One region of the Bradyrhizobium sp. CCGUVB1N3 genome, then DNA from elsewhere that is predicted to be linked to it. Evidence: predicted binding sites of a transcription regulator. Region 1 holds the regulator's gene; the other holds the start of a gene.
The links. The regulator HrcA, encoded in region 1, represses chaperone genes, less so after heat shock. The targets are predictions, from matches to a motif close to GTTAGCACTCNCNNNNNGNGAGTGCTAAC.
Positions count from the first base shown of each region.

Region 2: a site for HrcA is predicted at 3,402-3,430, ahead of groES (co-chaperone GroES). Genes of this name have one in related genera too.

Region 1 is NZ_JANADR010000001.1:6,253,940-6,261,610, forward strand. Features, by position in the region: gene NLM33_RS29790 (hypothetical protein) at 1-917, shown strand, start outside; gene pncA (bifunctional nicotinamidase/pyrazinamidase) at 1,007-1,729, shown strand; gene grpE (nucleotide exchange factor GrpE) at 1,896-2,510, opposite strand; gene hrcA (heat-inducible transcriptional repressor HrcA) at 2,610-3,698, opposite strand; gene rph (ribonuclease PH) at 3,880-4,593, shown strand; gene rdgB (RdgB/HAM1 family non-canonical purine NTP pyrophosphatase) at 4,604-5,239, shown strand; gene hemW (radical SAM family heme chaperone HemW) at 5,226-6,383, shown strand; gene NLM33_RS29825 (penicillin-binding protein activator) at 6,507-7,671, opposite strand, start outside.
Region 2 is NZ_JANADR010000001.1:8,096,745-8,104,415, reverse strand. Features, by position in the region: one part of gene NLM33_RS38385 (IS3 family transposase) at 1-13, opposite strand, end outside; one part of gene NLM33_RS38385 (IS3 family transposase) at 13-265, opposite strand; gene NLM33_RS38380 (zinc-binding dehydrogenase) at 320-889, opposite strand; gene groL (chaperonin GroEL) at 1,303-2,952, opposite strand; gene groES (co-chaperone GroES) at 3,044-3,358, opposite strand; gene NLM33_RS38365 (sulfite exporter TauE/SafE family protein) at 3,877-4,707, opposite strand; gene NLM33_RS38360 (xanthine dehydrogenase) at 4,778-5,638, opposite strand; gene NLM33_RS38355 (hypothetical protein) at 5,872-6,225, opposite strand; gene NLM33_RS38350 (methyltransferase domain-containing protein) at 6,568-7,521, opposite strand; gene NLM33_RS38345 (coproporphyrinogen-III oxidase family protein) at 7,529-7,671, opposite strand, start outside.

The DNA of each region.
Region 1 (7,671 bases):
CTGCGCTCGCCCTCCTCATTGCCTCCGCCCTTCCGGCTCTCGCGGCCGATGCCGTCTTCCCGCCGGGCCTGCGCGTCGGCATGGTGCCGTTGATCGGCCTCTCCAAGGCCAAGACCTTTCCGGGCTTCGAGAGCGAGGACGGAGGCGTGAAGGTGCTGGTCACCGAGCTGCCGCCCGACGCCTATGGCGAAGTCGCCAATGCCTTCAAGGCCAATCCCGGCGGCACCGGCGGCATCAAGCCGGACAAGCTCGAGACGCCGGCGGGCCTTGCCTATTACACCGTCGAGACCGGCAAGGCCGGCACGGAAACCGTGAAGCGCTATTCGATGATCGTGCCGGGCACCGGCTTCTCCGGCTATGTCGCCGTGCAGATCCCCGAGAACGCCACCAAGATCTACTCGGACGAGGCGGTGCGACAGATGTTTGCCACCGCGGTCACGCGCAAGGAGGTGCCGGTCGACGAGCAGCTCGCGCAGATGCCGTTCAGGATCACCGATCTCGCCGATTTCAAGAACGTCCGCACGCTGTCGCCGGGCGCCAGCATCGTGCTGGCCGACGGCGACGAGACCACGGGCTTCGAGCCCAAGCCGTACATGATCATCGGCATGATCGGCGCAACGCCGCAGCAGGCGGATGACCGCGCCCGCTTCGCGCAGGAGGCGGCGATGCAGATCCCGGGCATGCGCGAGTCCAGAATCACCATGTCCGAGCAGATTCGCGTCAACGGCCAGCCGGCGATGGAAACCCGCCTCGACGGCGTCAGCGGCAAGGACAAGACCCAGGTCACGGTGGTGCAGTGGATCCGCTTCGGTGGCGGCACGTCGCTGCGCATCATCGCCAGCGCCCCGCGCGACCAGTGGTCGGAGGCCTTCACCCGCTTCCGCGCCGTACGCGACGGCATCCAGCCCAAAGGCTGACCAAAGCCGGCCGTATTTTCGGGCTTTCGTTTGTACACAAATGGAACTAGCCTATCCCCGTTGGGTTCATCCTGGAGGGAGGACGTACGATGCTGGATCGGCGCAAAGTACTCGCGGGTGTTTCGACTTTTGCTCTCGCGAGCCTGGTTTCAAGCAAGCTCTGGGCGGCGGCATCTATCAAGCCGGACGATGCATCCGCGCTGCTCGTGATCGACGTGCAAAACTGCTTCCTGCCCGGCGGCAGCCTCGCCGTGAAGGAAGGTGAGCAGGTGGTGCCGATCATCAACAAGATCGCAAAATCATTCGCCAACGTGGTGATGACGCAGGACTGGCACACGCCGGGGCACGTATCGTTCGCCTCCGTCCATTCCGGCAAGAAGCCGTTCGAGACGATCGACCTGCCCTACGGCAAGCAGGTGCTGTGGCCCGACCATTGCGTGCAGGGCACCGACGGCGCCGCGCTGTCGAAGGACCTGTCGATCCCGCAAGCCGGGCTCATCATCCGCAAGGGTTTTCACAAGGACGTCGACAGCTACTCGGCTTTCCTGGAAGCCGACGGCAAGACATCGACGGGCCTCGCCGCCTATCTGAAGTCGCGCAAGATCAAGCGCGTCTTCGTCGCGGGCCTCGCGACTGATTTCTGCGTCGCCTGGACCGCGCTCGACGCGCGCAAGGCCGGCTTCGAAGTCTATGTGGTGGAAGACGCCTGCCGCGGCATCGACACCCAGGGTTCGCTGGCGAAAGCCTGGGCCGACATGGCCAAGGCCGGTGTGAAGCGGATCCAGTCGGGCGATATCGCGGTGACGGCGTAAGACCGCGCAAACTAACCGCAAGACCCTCATCCTGAGGAGACCGCGAAGCGGTCGTCTCGAAGGATGAAGGCCGAGTCGCCGCAGCGGGGCCTTCATGGTTCGAGACGGCGCTCGCGCGCCTCCTCACCATGAGGGTCGTGGTCTGTGGGAACGCGGGAAGCGCGGCTTACGCTGCGCCGTTCGACTCGTTGCTGTTGGCGGCGGCAGCGGCTTTTGCGCCGCCCTTGGCGACGCCGACCAGGGCCGGGCGCAGCACGCGCTCGCCGATGGTGTAGCCGGCCTGGACCACCTGAACCACGGTGCCCGACGGCACCGACGGATCGGGAACCTCGAACATCGCCTGCTGGAAGTTCGGATCGAACTTCTGGCCCGAGGGGTCGAACTTCTTTACGCCGTGCTTTTCCAGCGCGTTGAGCAGCGAGCGCTCGGTCAGCTCCACGCCCTCGATCAGCGCGGTCAAGCCGGGATCGGCGTTGGCACGCACCTCGGCCGGCACCGCATCGAGCGCGCGCTGGAGGTTGTCGGCGATGTCGAGCACGTCGCGCGCAAAGCCGGTGATGCCGTAGAGCCTGGCGTCGGCGACCTCCTTGGTGGTGCGCTTGCGCAAATTCTCCATCTCGGCCAGCGTCCGCAGCATGCGGTCGCGCGCCTCGGCGGCCTCCTTCTGCAAGATCTCGACCGAACCGGGCTCCGGATCGTCGGGCATTACATAGGGCTTCGACACCACGGGCTCGCCGGTCGGCGCAGTCGTGTCTTCGGGTTGCCGGTCTCGCTCGTTCATCGGCTGCCTTCTCGAACTCGTCTCAAGGGATTTTTCTCGCCGGGATATCGTGCTTCGCAGCGCGAAAATCAAGCGCCCGTGATCAGGCGAAATCGGGTGTCAGCCACCCAAAAGGCGGCTGACGATGCGGGCGGCATAATCCACGGTCGGAATCACGCGGGCATAATTCAGCCGCGTCGGCCCGATCACGCCCAAAACGCCGACGATGTGACCGGCGGCATCCCGGTAGGGCGAGATGATCGTCGAGGAGCCTGACAGCGAGAACAGCTTGTTCTCCGAGCCGATGAAAATGCGCACGCCCTCGGCGGTCTCGGCGCGCCCGAGCAGGTCGATCACGCCGCGCTTGGTCTCGAGATCATCGAACAGCAGCCGCACCCGCTCGAGATCCTCCAGCGCGTGCAGGTCTTCCAGCAGATTGGCGTGGCCGCGCACGATGAGCTGGCGGTCCTCGTTCTCGCCGCCGGACCAGCTTGCGATGCCTGCCGCGATCACCTTCTGCGTGAGCTGGTCGAGCTCGGCTCGGGCCTGCCCGAGTGCGGTTTCCAGCTCGAGCCGCGCCTCGGCCAGGGTACGGCCGCGGATGCGGGCATTGAGGAAGTTGGAAGCCTCCGTCAGCGCCGAAGAGGGAACCCCGGGCGGCAGCGTCAGCACGCGGTTTTCGACCTGGCCATCCTCGCCGACCAGGATCACCAGCGCCCGCTCCGGTTCCAGGCGGACGAATTCGATATGCTTCAGCCGCGCATTGGACTTCGGCGTCAACACCACCGCCGCGGCGCGGGTGAGGCCCGACAGCCGCGTCAGCGCCTCCTCCAGCGCCGCCTCGACGGATTGGGCGTGGCCGACGGTGGTGAGCTGGCTCTGGATCGATTGCCGCTCGGCCTCGTTGAGCTCGCCGACCTGCATCAGGGCATCGACAAAGAAGCGCAGGCCGAGTTCCGTCGGCAGCCGGCCGGCGGAGGTGTGCGGGGCGTAGATCAGGCCGAGCTGTTCCAGATCGGCCATGACGTTGCGCACCGAGGCCGGCGACAGCGGCAGCGCGATGAGGCGGGAAATATTGCGCGAGCCGACCGGCTCGCCGGTCGCCAGATAACTCTCGACGATTTGACGAAAGATGTCGCGAGAACGCTCGTTGAGCTGGGCGAGGCCCGCGCGCGGCGCGATCAGATGAATCGGATCGTGATGGGCCACAGACGGTAACTCCTCTCAGATGCACATAATTTGTCCATCCGGAGGGCCTCTGACAAGCGCGTCTTTGGCCAAATGGGGATGGCGTTCCGCCGCCCCGGGGGAAAAGCCCTTGCCGGGCCCCCTTCCCCCTCCTAAAAGCACCGCGAACAGCCTTTTTCCTGAGAGTTTTGGAGGATTTCCCATGCGGCCAAGCCGCCGTGCGCCCGACGAATTGCGCCCCGTGTCGCTGGAGCGCGGCGTGGTCAAATATGCGGAAGGCTCGTGCCTGGTGAAATTCGGCGACACCCATGTGCTGGTCACCGCCACGCTGGAAGACCGCCTGCCGCCGTGGCTGAAGGGCCAGGGCCGCGGCTGGGTCACCGCCGAATACGGCATGCTGCCGCGCGCGACCTCCGAACGGACCCGCCGCGAGGCTTCCGCCGGCAAGCAGAGCGGCCGCACCGTCGAGATCCAGCGCCTGATCGGCCGCTCGCTTCGCACCATCGTCGATCTCGAAGCGCTCGGCGAACGCCAGATCACGGTCGATTGCGACGTGCTCCAGGCCGACGGCGGCACACGCACGGCCTCGATCACCGGCGCCTGGGTCGCGCTGGCCGACTGTGTCAACTGGATGAAGACGCGCAACATGATCAAGGCCAAGGTGCTGCGCGACAACGTCGCCGCGATCTCCTGCGGCATCTACAACGGCACCCCGGTACTCGACCTCGACTACGCCGAGGACTCCGAAGCCGAGACCGACGCCAATTTCGTCATGACGGGCGACGGCCGCATCATCGAGGTGCAGGGCACGGCGGAACGCGAGCCGTTCACGGAAGGCGAGTTCCTGTCGTTGATGGCGCTGGCCCGCAAGGGTGTCGCGCGTCTCGTGGACTTGCAGAAAATGGCGGTGGCGTAGTCAATAGGCCATGCACCGGCGAATCACAGGCAAGCTCATCATCGCGACCCATAATCCCGGCAAGCTGGCCGAGATGCGGGAGCTGCTCGCGCCGCACGGCGTCGAGGCGGTCTCGGCCGGCGAGCTTGGCCTCGACGAGCCCGAGGAGACCGGCAGCGACTTTCGCAGCAATGCCGCGATCAAGGCCATCGCCGCTGCAAAGGCCATGAAGCTTCCCGCCTTCGCCGATGATTCCGGCATCGTGGTCGACGCGCTCGACGGCGCGCCGGGAATCTACAGCGCGCGCTGGGCGGGCCCCAAAAAGGATTTTGCCGCGGCGATGGCGCAGATCGAGCGCCTGCTGCAGGAGCGCGGCGCCACCGCGCCCGACCGCCGAAGAGCGCATTTCGTCTCCGCACTCTGCGTCGCCTGGCCCGACGATCATCTCGAGGAGGTCGAGGCGCGCGTCGACGGCACGCTGGTCTGGCCGCCGCGCGGCACCGCCGGCTTCGGCTACGACCCGATGTTCCTGCCCGAGGGCCACGCGCGCACCTTTGGCGAGATGGAAAGCATCGAGAAGCACGGCCTGCCGCCTTTGGGCCTCGGCTTGTCGCACCGCGCCCGCGCCTTCGTGAAACTTGCGGAGATCTGCCTTGAGCCGCGCTGAGAAGGAAGCCTTCGGCGTTTACGTGCACTGGCCGTTCTGCCTGTCGAAGTGTCCCTATTGCGACTTCAACAGCCATGTCCGCCACGCCGCGATCGACGAGATGCGCTTTGCCCGCGCCTTCGCCCGCGAGATCGAGACCACGGCCGAGCGTGCGCCCGGCCGTGAGGTCACCTCGATCTTCCTCGGCGGCGGCACGCCGTCCCTGATGCAGCCCGCAACCGTCGGCGCCGTGCTGGAGGCGATCGGCAAGCACTGGCGCGTCGCTGGCGATGTCGAAGTCACGCTGGAAGCCAACCCGACCAGCGTTGAGGCCACGCGCTTTGCCGGCTATCGCGCCGCAGGCGTCAACCGCGTCTCGCTCGGCGTGCAGGCGCTCGACGATGTCTCGCTGAAGATGCTCGGACGCCTGCACAGCGCGCGCGAGGCGCTGGATGCGGTCGCGATCGCGCGCCGTTCGTTCGACCGCTACTCGTTCGACCTGATCTACGCCCGCCCGGACCAGACGCCGGCGATGTGGGAGGGTGAGCTTCGCCACGCCATCGATGAAGCCGCCGAGCATTTGTCGCTCTACCAGCTCACCATCGAAGAAGGCACGCCGTTCTTCGGCCTGCACCAGGCCGGCAAATTGAAGACGCCGGATGAGGCGGTCGCGCGCGCGCTCTACGACGTCACGCAGGAGACCTGCGACAAGCTCGGCCTGCCCGCCTACGAGATTTCCAATCACGCCCGCCGCGGCGCCGAGTGCCGGCACAATCTGGTCTATTGGCGCGGCGAGGAATATGCCGGCATCGGCCCCGGCGCGCATGGCCGGCTCGACATCGACGGCATCAGGCACGCGACGGCCACCGAGAAGCGTCCCGAAGCCTGGCTGATGCGGGTCGAGACCAACGGCGACGGCGTCGTCACCGACGAGCTCCTCAACAGCGAGGAGCGCGCCGACGAATTTCTGCTGATGGGATTGCGGCTCGCCGAGGGTATCGATCCCAAGCGTTACGCCGCGCTCGCCGGCCGCCCGCTCGATCCCCGCCGCATCGCGCTCTTGCGCGAGGAAGGCGCGATCACCGTCGACACGACCGGCCGCCTGCGCGTGACCAGCAGCGGATTTCCGGTGCTCGATGCGGTGGTGGCGGATCTGGCGGCGTAGCGAGGTGCGGTAGGGTGGGCAAAGCGAAGCGTGCCCACCTCTTCTGTCGCAATCGCGGAGAGATGGTGGGCACGGCGCGCGAAGAGCGCGCCTTTGCCCACCCTACAGCACCTTCGCTTGCGGCTACGCTCCAAAACTCTTCGGCGAGCCTGCGACCGCGACGCCGCCGCCGGTCGTCACCTTCATCACGGCGAGCCCGCGCTCGTTGGTGCCGTCGGCGCGGAAGCGGAACAGGCCGTCGATGCCGGCAAAGCCGGACGGGTTGGTGAGAACGTCCTGTGAGAAGCGCGTGGTGCCTTGCGTGCGCGCGAGCGCTGCGACGAGCGCCACTGCATCATAGGCGAGCGTCGCCGTGCGCACCGGCTCGGCGCCGTATTTGGTGCGGTAGCGGCCGGAGAAGGCGCGGAAACCCGCCGGGTCCGGCGCGGCGTAGAGACCGCCTTGCAGCGCCTGGCTGGCATAGACGCGCGGATTATCCCAAAGGCCGGTGCCGAGCAGCTGGATGTTGCGCAGGTTCGCGCCCGCCGCGGTCAGCGCATCGGCCACCGCGACGACGGAATCGCCGTCATCGGCGATGAACAGCGCGTCCGCGCTGCCGAGCGCCTGCGCGACGTTGCGCGCCGGCCCGGCGCGATCGCCGCCGAATTTCTCGAACGCAACCACGCGTCCACCCCGCCGCGGCACGGCCGCCTTGAAGGCCGCCTCCACCACATTGCCGTAGGCGTTCTCCGGCAGCAGCGCCGCGAAGGAGCGCTTTCCGATGCTGGCGGAATATTCGACGATGCGGTTGACGTCAGATTCGGGCAGAAAGCTCAACAGGAAGACGCCGCGGCCGGCGATGCTGGCATCGGTCGAGAACGCCATCACCGAGATGCCGCGCGTGCGCGCGACCTGTGCGACGGCGGGTACCGACTGCGCGAACAGCGGCCCCAAAATGATCTCCGCGCCTTCGTCGACCGCCTGCTGCGCGCCGCCTTGCGCGCCCTGCGGCGTGCCATTGTCGTCCTTGATCAGGAGCTGGACGTTCGGGTTCTGGAATTCGGCGAGCGCCATCTCGGCGGCGTTGCGCATCGACTGCGCGGCGAGCCCGGCATTGCCGGCGGCCGACAGCGGCAGGATCAGGCCGACCTTCACCCCGCCGGTGCCGGCGGTGGTGGCCTGCTGCGGCGGCCCGGCAGGCCCCGGCTGAGGGGAGGATGAGCTGAATGGATTGGAAAACTGGCTGAGGCTCTGCTGCACACCGGTGCAGGCCGAGAGCAAGGGCGTGCCGAGCAGGAGCCCGAGCGCG
Region 2 (7,671 bases), 1.8 Mb from region 1:
CGGACAAAAAATCGTTCTCCAACGCAAGCTCGCCGATCTTGGCATGTAACGCCTTCAAATCGACCGGCGCCTCGGCCGGTCCGTTGTCCTGCCCAAACACTCCGGCGGCGCCTTCCAGGAGTTGGGTCTTCCAGGTCGTGATCTGGTTCGGATGGACATCAAACAATTGCGCCAGCTCGGCCAACGTCTTCTCCCCCTTCACGGCCGCCAAAGCCACCTTTGCCTTGAATGCCGGAGAATGCGTCCGGCGACTCCTCTTCGTCATCTTCGCTCCTGATTCGCGGCAAGAAGCCTCGCCGCTCTCAGGCAGAAAATCCACTCAAGCTACTGTCCGAATTTGCGGAGCCAGCTCTCCGGTCTCGGAATCGTGGATTGCAGCGTTGATTTCATCGAGCGTGTAGAACTTGATGAGCTTCTCGAACGGGAAGCGTCCGCTCCGGTACAGATCAATCAGCACCGGAATGAAGACGTCAGGATTGGAGTCGCCCTCGACGATGCCGATCAGGCGACGGCCGGCGCTCATGAAATGCGTCTCGTTGAGCACGATTTCCGCATCGGGCCCAGACGCGCCGAGAATGCCGCAGGCGCCACGTGGGCCAAGGCGCTCCACGGCGTTGCGGATCACCACAGGCAGGCCCGTGGTATCGAGCGCGAAGTTCAGGCCGGTGCCGGTGATCCGCATGATCTCTTCGGCCGCATTAGTCTGGCGCGGATCGATCACATGCGTCGCGCCCAGAGATTTCGCGATTTCGAGCCTTGCCGGATTGGTATCGACCGCGATGATCGTGGTGGCGCCGACGACGTGCGCTGCCATCAGCGCGGAGAGCCCGACCGAGCCCGATCCGAACACCCCGAAGGATTTTCCGGCAGAGACCTTCAGCGCGTTCATTGCACTGGGTCCCCCTCACCCCCGCCTCGGTGAAGAGGTAAACCCAAGTCCGGTGGCGCGCATGCGCAGAGCGAGGTCGGGCAGCTTGACGCCGTGGAGATGATGTAGCGCCTTGCTGAGCGTCAGCGTGGCGTTGCGGATCACCGCATCAGTGAGTGTCAGCAGGGTTGGCCGGCTCTGTCACGATTCCGTCCCAGCGTTTGTGCCAGGTGTGCCCCGCGGGGAGGCTATCGCTGTGACCGCGCGGCCAGCCTGGATCTAGATATTGGGGTTTCCAGCTCAAACCAGGGGCTGCCGATCAACAAAGCGCCTACCACGCCAAAGGCGACGCATGTGACTGCGCCCCAATTAGAAAACCCCGGCAATTGCTGCCGGGGTTTTCGCATTTCGTGATTCGGCGTGAGGCGGCTGGATCAGAAGTCCATGCCCCCCATGCCGCCCATCCCGCCGCCCGGGGGCATGGCGGGGCCTGCAGCGGCCTTCTTCGGCAACTCGGCGACCATGGCCTCGGTGGTGATCAGCAGCGCCGCCACGGAGGAGGCGTTCTGGACTGCAGTTCGCACGACCTTGGTCGGGTCGATGATGCCCTTGGTGACCAGATTGCCGTACTCGCCGGTCTGCGAGTCGAAGCCGTAGGAGTACTGATCCTTCTCGAGGATCTTGCCGACGATCACCGAGCCGTCTTCACCGGCGTTGATCGCGATCTGCCGAGCCGGCCAGGACAGCGCCTTGCGCACGATCTCGACGCCGGTCTTCTGGTCGTCGTTCTTGGTGCGCAGTCCCTTGAGCGCCTCGGTGGCACGGAGCAGGGCGACGCCGCCGCCCGGGACAATGCCTTCCTCGACCGCGGCGCGGGTCGCATGCATCGCGTCATCAACGCGATCCTTGCGCTCCTTGACCTCGACCTCGGTCGCGCCGCCGACGCGGATCACCGCGACGCCGCCCGCGAGCTTGGCGAGACGCTCCTGGAGCTTCTCGCGGTCGTAGTCCGAGGTGGTCTCCTCGATCTGCGCCTTGATCTGGGCCACGCGAGCTTCAATGTCGGCCTTCTTGCCGGCGCCGTTGACGATCGTGGTGTTCTCCTTGTCGATCATCACCTTCTTCGCGCGACCGAGCATGTTGAGCGTGACGTTCTCGAGCTTGATGCCGAGATCTTCCGAGATCGCCTGGCCGCCGGTCAGGATCGCGATGTCCTGCAGCATGGCCTTGCGGCGGTCGCCGAAACCCGGAGCCTTCACGGCCGCGACCTTCAGGCCGCCGCGCAGACGGTTGACGACGAGCGTGGCGAGCGCCTCGCCCTCGACGTCTTCGGCGACGATGATCAGCGGCTTGCCGCTCTGCACCACGGCCTCGAGCAGCGGCAGCAGCTCGTTCAGCGAGGAGAGCTTCTTCTCGTTGATGAGGATGTAGGCGTCGTCCATCTCAACGCGCATCTTGTCGGCGTTGGTGACGAAGTAGGGCGAGATGTAGCCGCGGTCGAACTGCATGCCCTCGACGACGTCGAGCTCGGTCTCGAGCGACTTGGCTTCCTCGACGGTGATGACACCCTCGTTGCCAACCTTCTTCATGGCGTCGGAGATGAACTTGCCGATCTCCACATCGCCATTGGCCGAAATGGTGCCGACCTGGGCGATCTCCTCGTTCGAGGTGACCTTCTTGGAGTTCTTGACGAGGTCGGCGACCACGGCTTCCACAGCCATGTCGATACCGCGCTTGAGGTCCATCGGGTTCATGCCGGCGGCAACCGCCTTGCCGCCTTCACGGACGATCGCAGCCGCCAGCACGGTCGCGGTGGTGGTGCCGTCGCCAGCCGCGTCAGCGGACTTGGAGGCGACTTCGCGCACCATCTGGGCGCCCATGTTCTCGAACTTATCGTCGAGCTCGATCTCCTTGGCAACGGTGACGCCGTCCTTGGTGATGCGGGGAGCGCCGAACGACTTGTCGAGGACGACGTTGCGGCCCTTCGGGCCGAGCGTCACTTTCACCGCATTGTGGAGTATGTCGACACCGCGGAGCATGCGGTCGCGAGCATCGACGCCGAATTTGACTTCTTTGGCTGACATATTGGTTTCCCTGAGTTGTCTTGGTCTCATCTCACCCTTGGCGAGGCGCCCGGCAGGCGCTCCTCAGGGGTGAGCGGTGCGAGCGGTTGAACTAGGCGGCCTTAGTGTTGGAAAACACGTGGGAGAGAACGCCCAAGATGTCGCTTTCCTTCATGATCAACAGCTCCTGGCCGTCGATCTTGACCTCGGTGCCCGACCATTTGCCGAACAGCACGCGGTCGCCGACCTGGACGTCGATGGGGATCAGCTTGCCGCTCTCATCGCGGCCGCCCGGGCCAACGGCGATGATTTGACCCTGCGAGGGTTTTTCCTTGGCTGTGTCTGGAATGATGATGCCACCAGCAGTCTTCTCTTCTGCATCAATACGCTTGACCACGACGCGATCGTGAAGCGGACGGAAACTCATGCAGCTCTCCTAAGCCTTTGTACAAGTTGACGATTTCCAAATTGCTAGCAATCGAGGCCCGCGAGTGCCAGCACAGGCGAGGTTGAAATAGGACGGTTTTCCTTGGGAGCAAGAGTTAGGAGTAGAAAAAAAGTTGGATACTTCGTCGCCCGATCTGCCAGTTCGCTAACGGTAGGAGGCCGTGACCATCGCCGCCGTGGTCATCAAGATTGGACGGAACCGGACGTCCGCCACCAGCTCGATGGCCGAGCGGCGATCCCGAGCAGGTACGCGCCTCATGGACGATGTTGTTCGTGGTCAGGGCTTCACAGATGAAGCCACATTCGTTCACTCGGGTATCAGCGATAAGCGTCATCGCCTGCTTTGGCTCGAGATTACGGTCGCGCCGGTGTGCCTGCGAGTGGAGAGCGACCGGCGGAACGCAGGCCGCCAAGATCCTAAACTCTTCTGCCGCATCAGGAGCAGACATTCCTTGGCGAGCAGCGACTGGGATAGATCCAAGACCCGACCTCATGGTGTTATGTCGTTGCAAGGACCATAAGCAGGATCCCCGCGGCTATAAGTACAACAGCAATTAGATAGCGCGTTGTCGTTTCCGACAGCCAACGAAGACCGATCGTGGTCCCTATCATCGCCCCTGTGACGGCCCCCAGTGCGTATAGCCATGTCTGCGGTGAAGGCAACTGTCCAGCGTAAATCGCGCCGACCAAGCCAACTGCGGAGTTCACCCATATGAAAGGGGCAGACAAAGCTGCTGTCTCTTTGGGTGAAGCCCAACGCATGGCGATAAGGACAGGCGCGAGGAAAACGCCGCCCCCGACGCCAGTAAGCCCCGAGACGAGGCCGATGCCGGCTCCTGTCGTAATTGCGCCCCACGACGGCGTCTCACCATCAGGGACCGCTCTCCTGGTTCGCCCGATCAACAAGATCGCAGCCGCGAAGAGCAGGACCACACCGGTGATAGCATCATAGAGATGGGGAGATAGGATTGTGAACCCGCCAATCAGCGCAGTTGGCACCGAGGCGGTTAGAAAAAGCTTCAACCTCTTCCAATCAATAAACCCACCGCGATTGAACAGCCATGTCGAATACGTGGCGGCAACGATGTTGAGCAACAACGCTGTCGGTCGCATCTGAGTTGATGGAAACGATGCAAAGGCCATGAGGGCAAGGAACGCGGTACCACCCGCCTGCCCAACAGTCGCGTAAAGAAGGGAGATGATAGCGAAGAAGATTGTCAGCATTGCAATCGGCAATTCAGTGTTCTGAGCAGCGGCGATGAGAAGCTTCCGTAATCCAGATGGATTTGCGAATGCGTGGAACGATTGGTTGCTAACGCACCGCTGCATGGAGGTGTCCGGGGTCTACACCGGAGCAGTTCAGACCAAAGAGCGCGCCGGCAACAATCTTTCTCCTTAACTATCGACGAAGATGTGGACAATCACCCGGTCGAGGCGAGATGAGTTTCTCTATGGCTGCGACGGCGTTGCATCCAATGGCTCGCCCTCGCTCATCCATGCCGGTCCAACAGGACTGGCGTCCGCGTGGATCGACCTCCAGCAATTTTACGCCTTCCGGCACGCGCGCGCCGTCCCGAGCAACGCCGCGGAGCACTCCTCCAATGGGCGCCAGGACCGGCTTGCCGCCAAGACAGCCCACCAGCAGGCCCTTGGATAATGGCGTGCCGATATCGACACCTGAGCGCCAGATGCCATCGCGGTGCGAATACACGAAGCGCTCGCGTCCCGCGCCGCCGAGCTCGCCGGCTCGACCGTCTGCCAGCTTGGTGACACCTCGGGAGACAATTGTAGCGGTCTGGATTGGATGGGTCTCGATGGCGGTGTCGCAGTTGACGCCCACCTCGAATCCGGGCCCGATGCCGACTGTTACCGGTGCGAAGCCGCGGAGGTCGCGAGGTGTTCGACGCTTCTGCATGCGTGCATCGACGATCACGGATAGCGAACGCAAGGCAATAATGTCGAAGAAGTGCATTTCGGTCACTGCCACGCTGTTCGGGTCGGCGTGAATCCACGTGATTTCCGCTAGCGTATCGGCCCGTTTGCCCACGACGCCCTCAACTTCGCATAGCTCGCCGAACAGCGAGTCATGAAATGCCATGCGGCGGCGGATCACCGGTGGAAAGGCATCGTGTCTCATCACCACGGCAAACGTCGCCTCGGTGAGTTTCGTGGCGATGGCAGAAGCGATTTCGTTCGTGCCGAGCACCAATGCGAAGAGCCTTGGCGCGCCCGGATGATGGGCCTTAGCAGTGACTTTCATGGGCGACGTTCGCGTTGCTAGGATCCCTAGCAAACCTCGCGCCAATCGCGGATGAGGGTTCAAATATTCAAGCAAACTGGTTCGTCCTGCTGGTGACGGCGAAGCCGCGTTCGAATAAATGTCCCCGGCAATGTTGCGGATGCGACAAGGTGAGTTGGGTTTCTGTCAAATCGGTGGAACGACACCGCAATCGCAGCGTCGAGCGAGGGCGAGCGCCCGCTCTGGATGTATGGTCAGACGCTGTATGCGAAGTACAGGTCTTCATTGTAGTCGTAGACGCAGGCTTCACCGCCTGTGACTTTCACGGAGAAGTAGGATGACGTATCGTGATCGAAGCCGCCGTAGACACCGGAGTTCTTCGGTTTGAGCATCAAATGCGACCGTTCACCATGGTGGTACAGGTTCGGTAAGGCACCGGTTACGTAGCAATGCCTGCCGTAGTCATAACCACTGACTATTCCCTCTCGTACAGACACGCTGATCCTGGAAGATACGGAAGCTTCGTATTCGTGCACGCGCACGATTGCGCGCCCCAACGTGTGGGCCAACGCAACCGCAGCCGCCGCTGCCCGAACGTGGGCTTTCATATATCCTCCTATTGATGGGCTTCAGAAGCGGAGCGGCCCGACGCCCCGACGCCTCGATGTGATGCGCCGGCCCGCCCCTACATCGCCGGGGAGTTTCGGCAATGCTTCCTTGAACGAAGCAAGCAGCGTGCCTAAGCAAGGCTGGCGCTGCTGCAAGATGCGAGGTCTGCCCTGCCCCAGCACTTCGCCGCGAAGGCCCTGGAGGTTATTTCAGTCGCGGCCTAGATATTCTTGTGGGCTTCGCCCATGATGGCACGTCGGAAACTCCCGCCAGGAACGAATAAGAGCAGACCCACGACGTGGCTCTGCAGCCAAGATCCTATTGAGAACTTTTGTCGAAGTTTACACCTCTCGAATGCTCAACCGCATCGGGGGCGTGAAATATCGATATTTGCCTGTGAGCGTTCCGTTAACGAACTGAAGACCGTGATCGCCAAAGATCATATCCTCTCGCAAGTAACCGTCGGCTATGGCCCCTTGATTGTTGCCTCCGACCGTCTTGCGGTTAGTCGCCACGCCATGGCTGGCTGACGGCGAGCCGAACATTTCAATGATGGCATCGCGCGGCGTGCCCAGTTTCAACCTATCAAACTGTTCGGTAGGAATCATCCCGGCTGCCTTGATGGGCTCAGCTCTCATTCGCGGGAGACCTTCAGATCCGATGGGCCTACGAACCACAACTTTCTCGATGCAGTGCGAATGAATTGGGATGCCAGGATGCGAGTCCCATTTAATGTAATGATCGGACCGTAAGATCTCCCAGCCGGCTTCTGTATAGATGGCCTCCAGCTCTCCACGTGCGAACGACTTTTTGTGGCCAGCTGCCAACCCCTCCTTGGGGATAGGATGGTCTGGTTGATCGAGCGTGTTGGTGAAGCAATGAAATCCTCCAGGCCGCGTTCGATCGACCAGGGCTGTGACGAGTGGTTTCCAGACGGTCCGTTCCGTGAAATGCAAGACCGAATGCGCTATAAAGACGTCGAGGCAAGGAGGGGGCAGGAAATCTTCAACGGCAGCCACGCCGCTTGTTAGCTTCACGGCAAGATGGTTTGCGAGCCGATTCAGCTTGGAGATAGCGGCTTCAGATATATCGGTCGCGATGACCTGATGACCGAATTGAGCCAAATAGAGAGCGTTGCGCCCCTCGCCGCAGCCAAGCTCGACAACCACGCTTTCCGCACGGAGTGCTGGCGCGATCTCGAAGATTTCCGGGCTAGGACCACCCATACATGAAACGTTGTGATCGGCGTAGCCCGCATCCCACCAAAACGGTGAATGTCTCGCCTCCTCTTCCATACTGCCCTCACACTGCCTGATATTGCTCCTCAAGGGTAATCATCGTGTTGGAATAGAACATTCGGGCCATAATGCTCGAATACTTGAACCCTTTATGAGTAAGTTGATAAACATCACCATCTGCCAAATTGACGAGGCGCAAAGACTCGA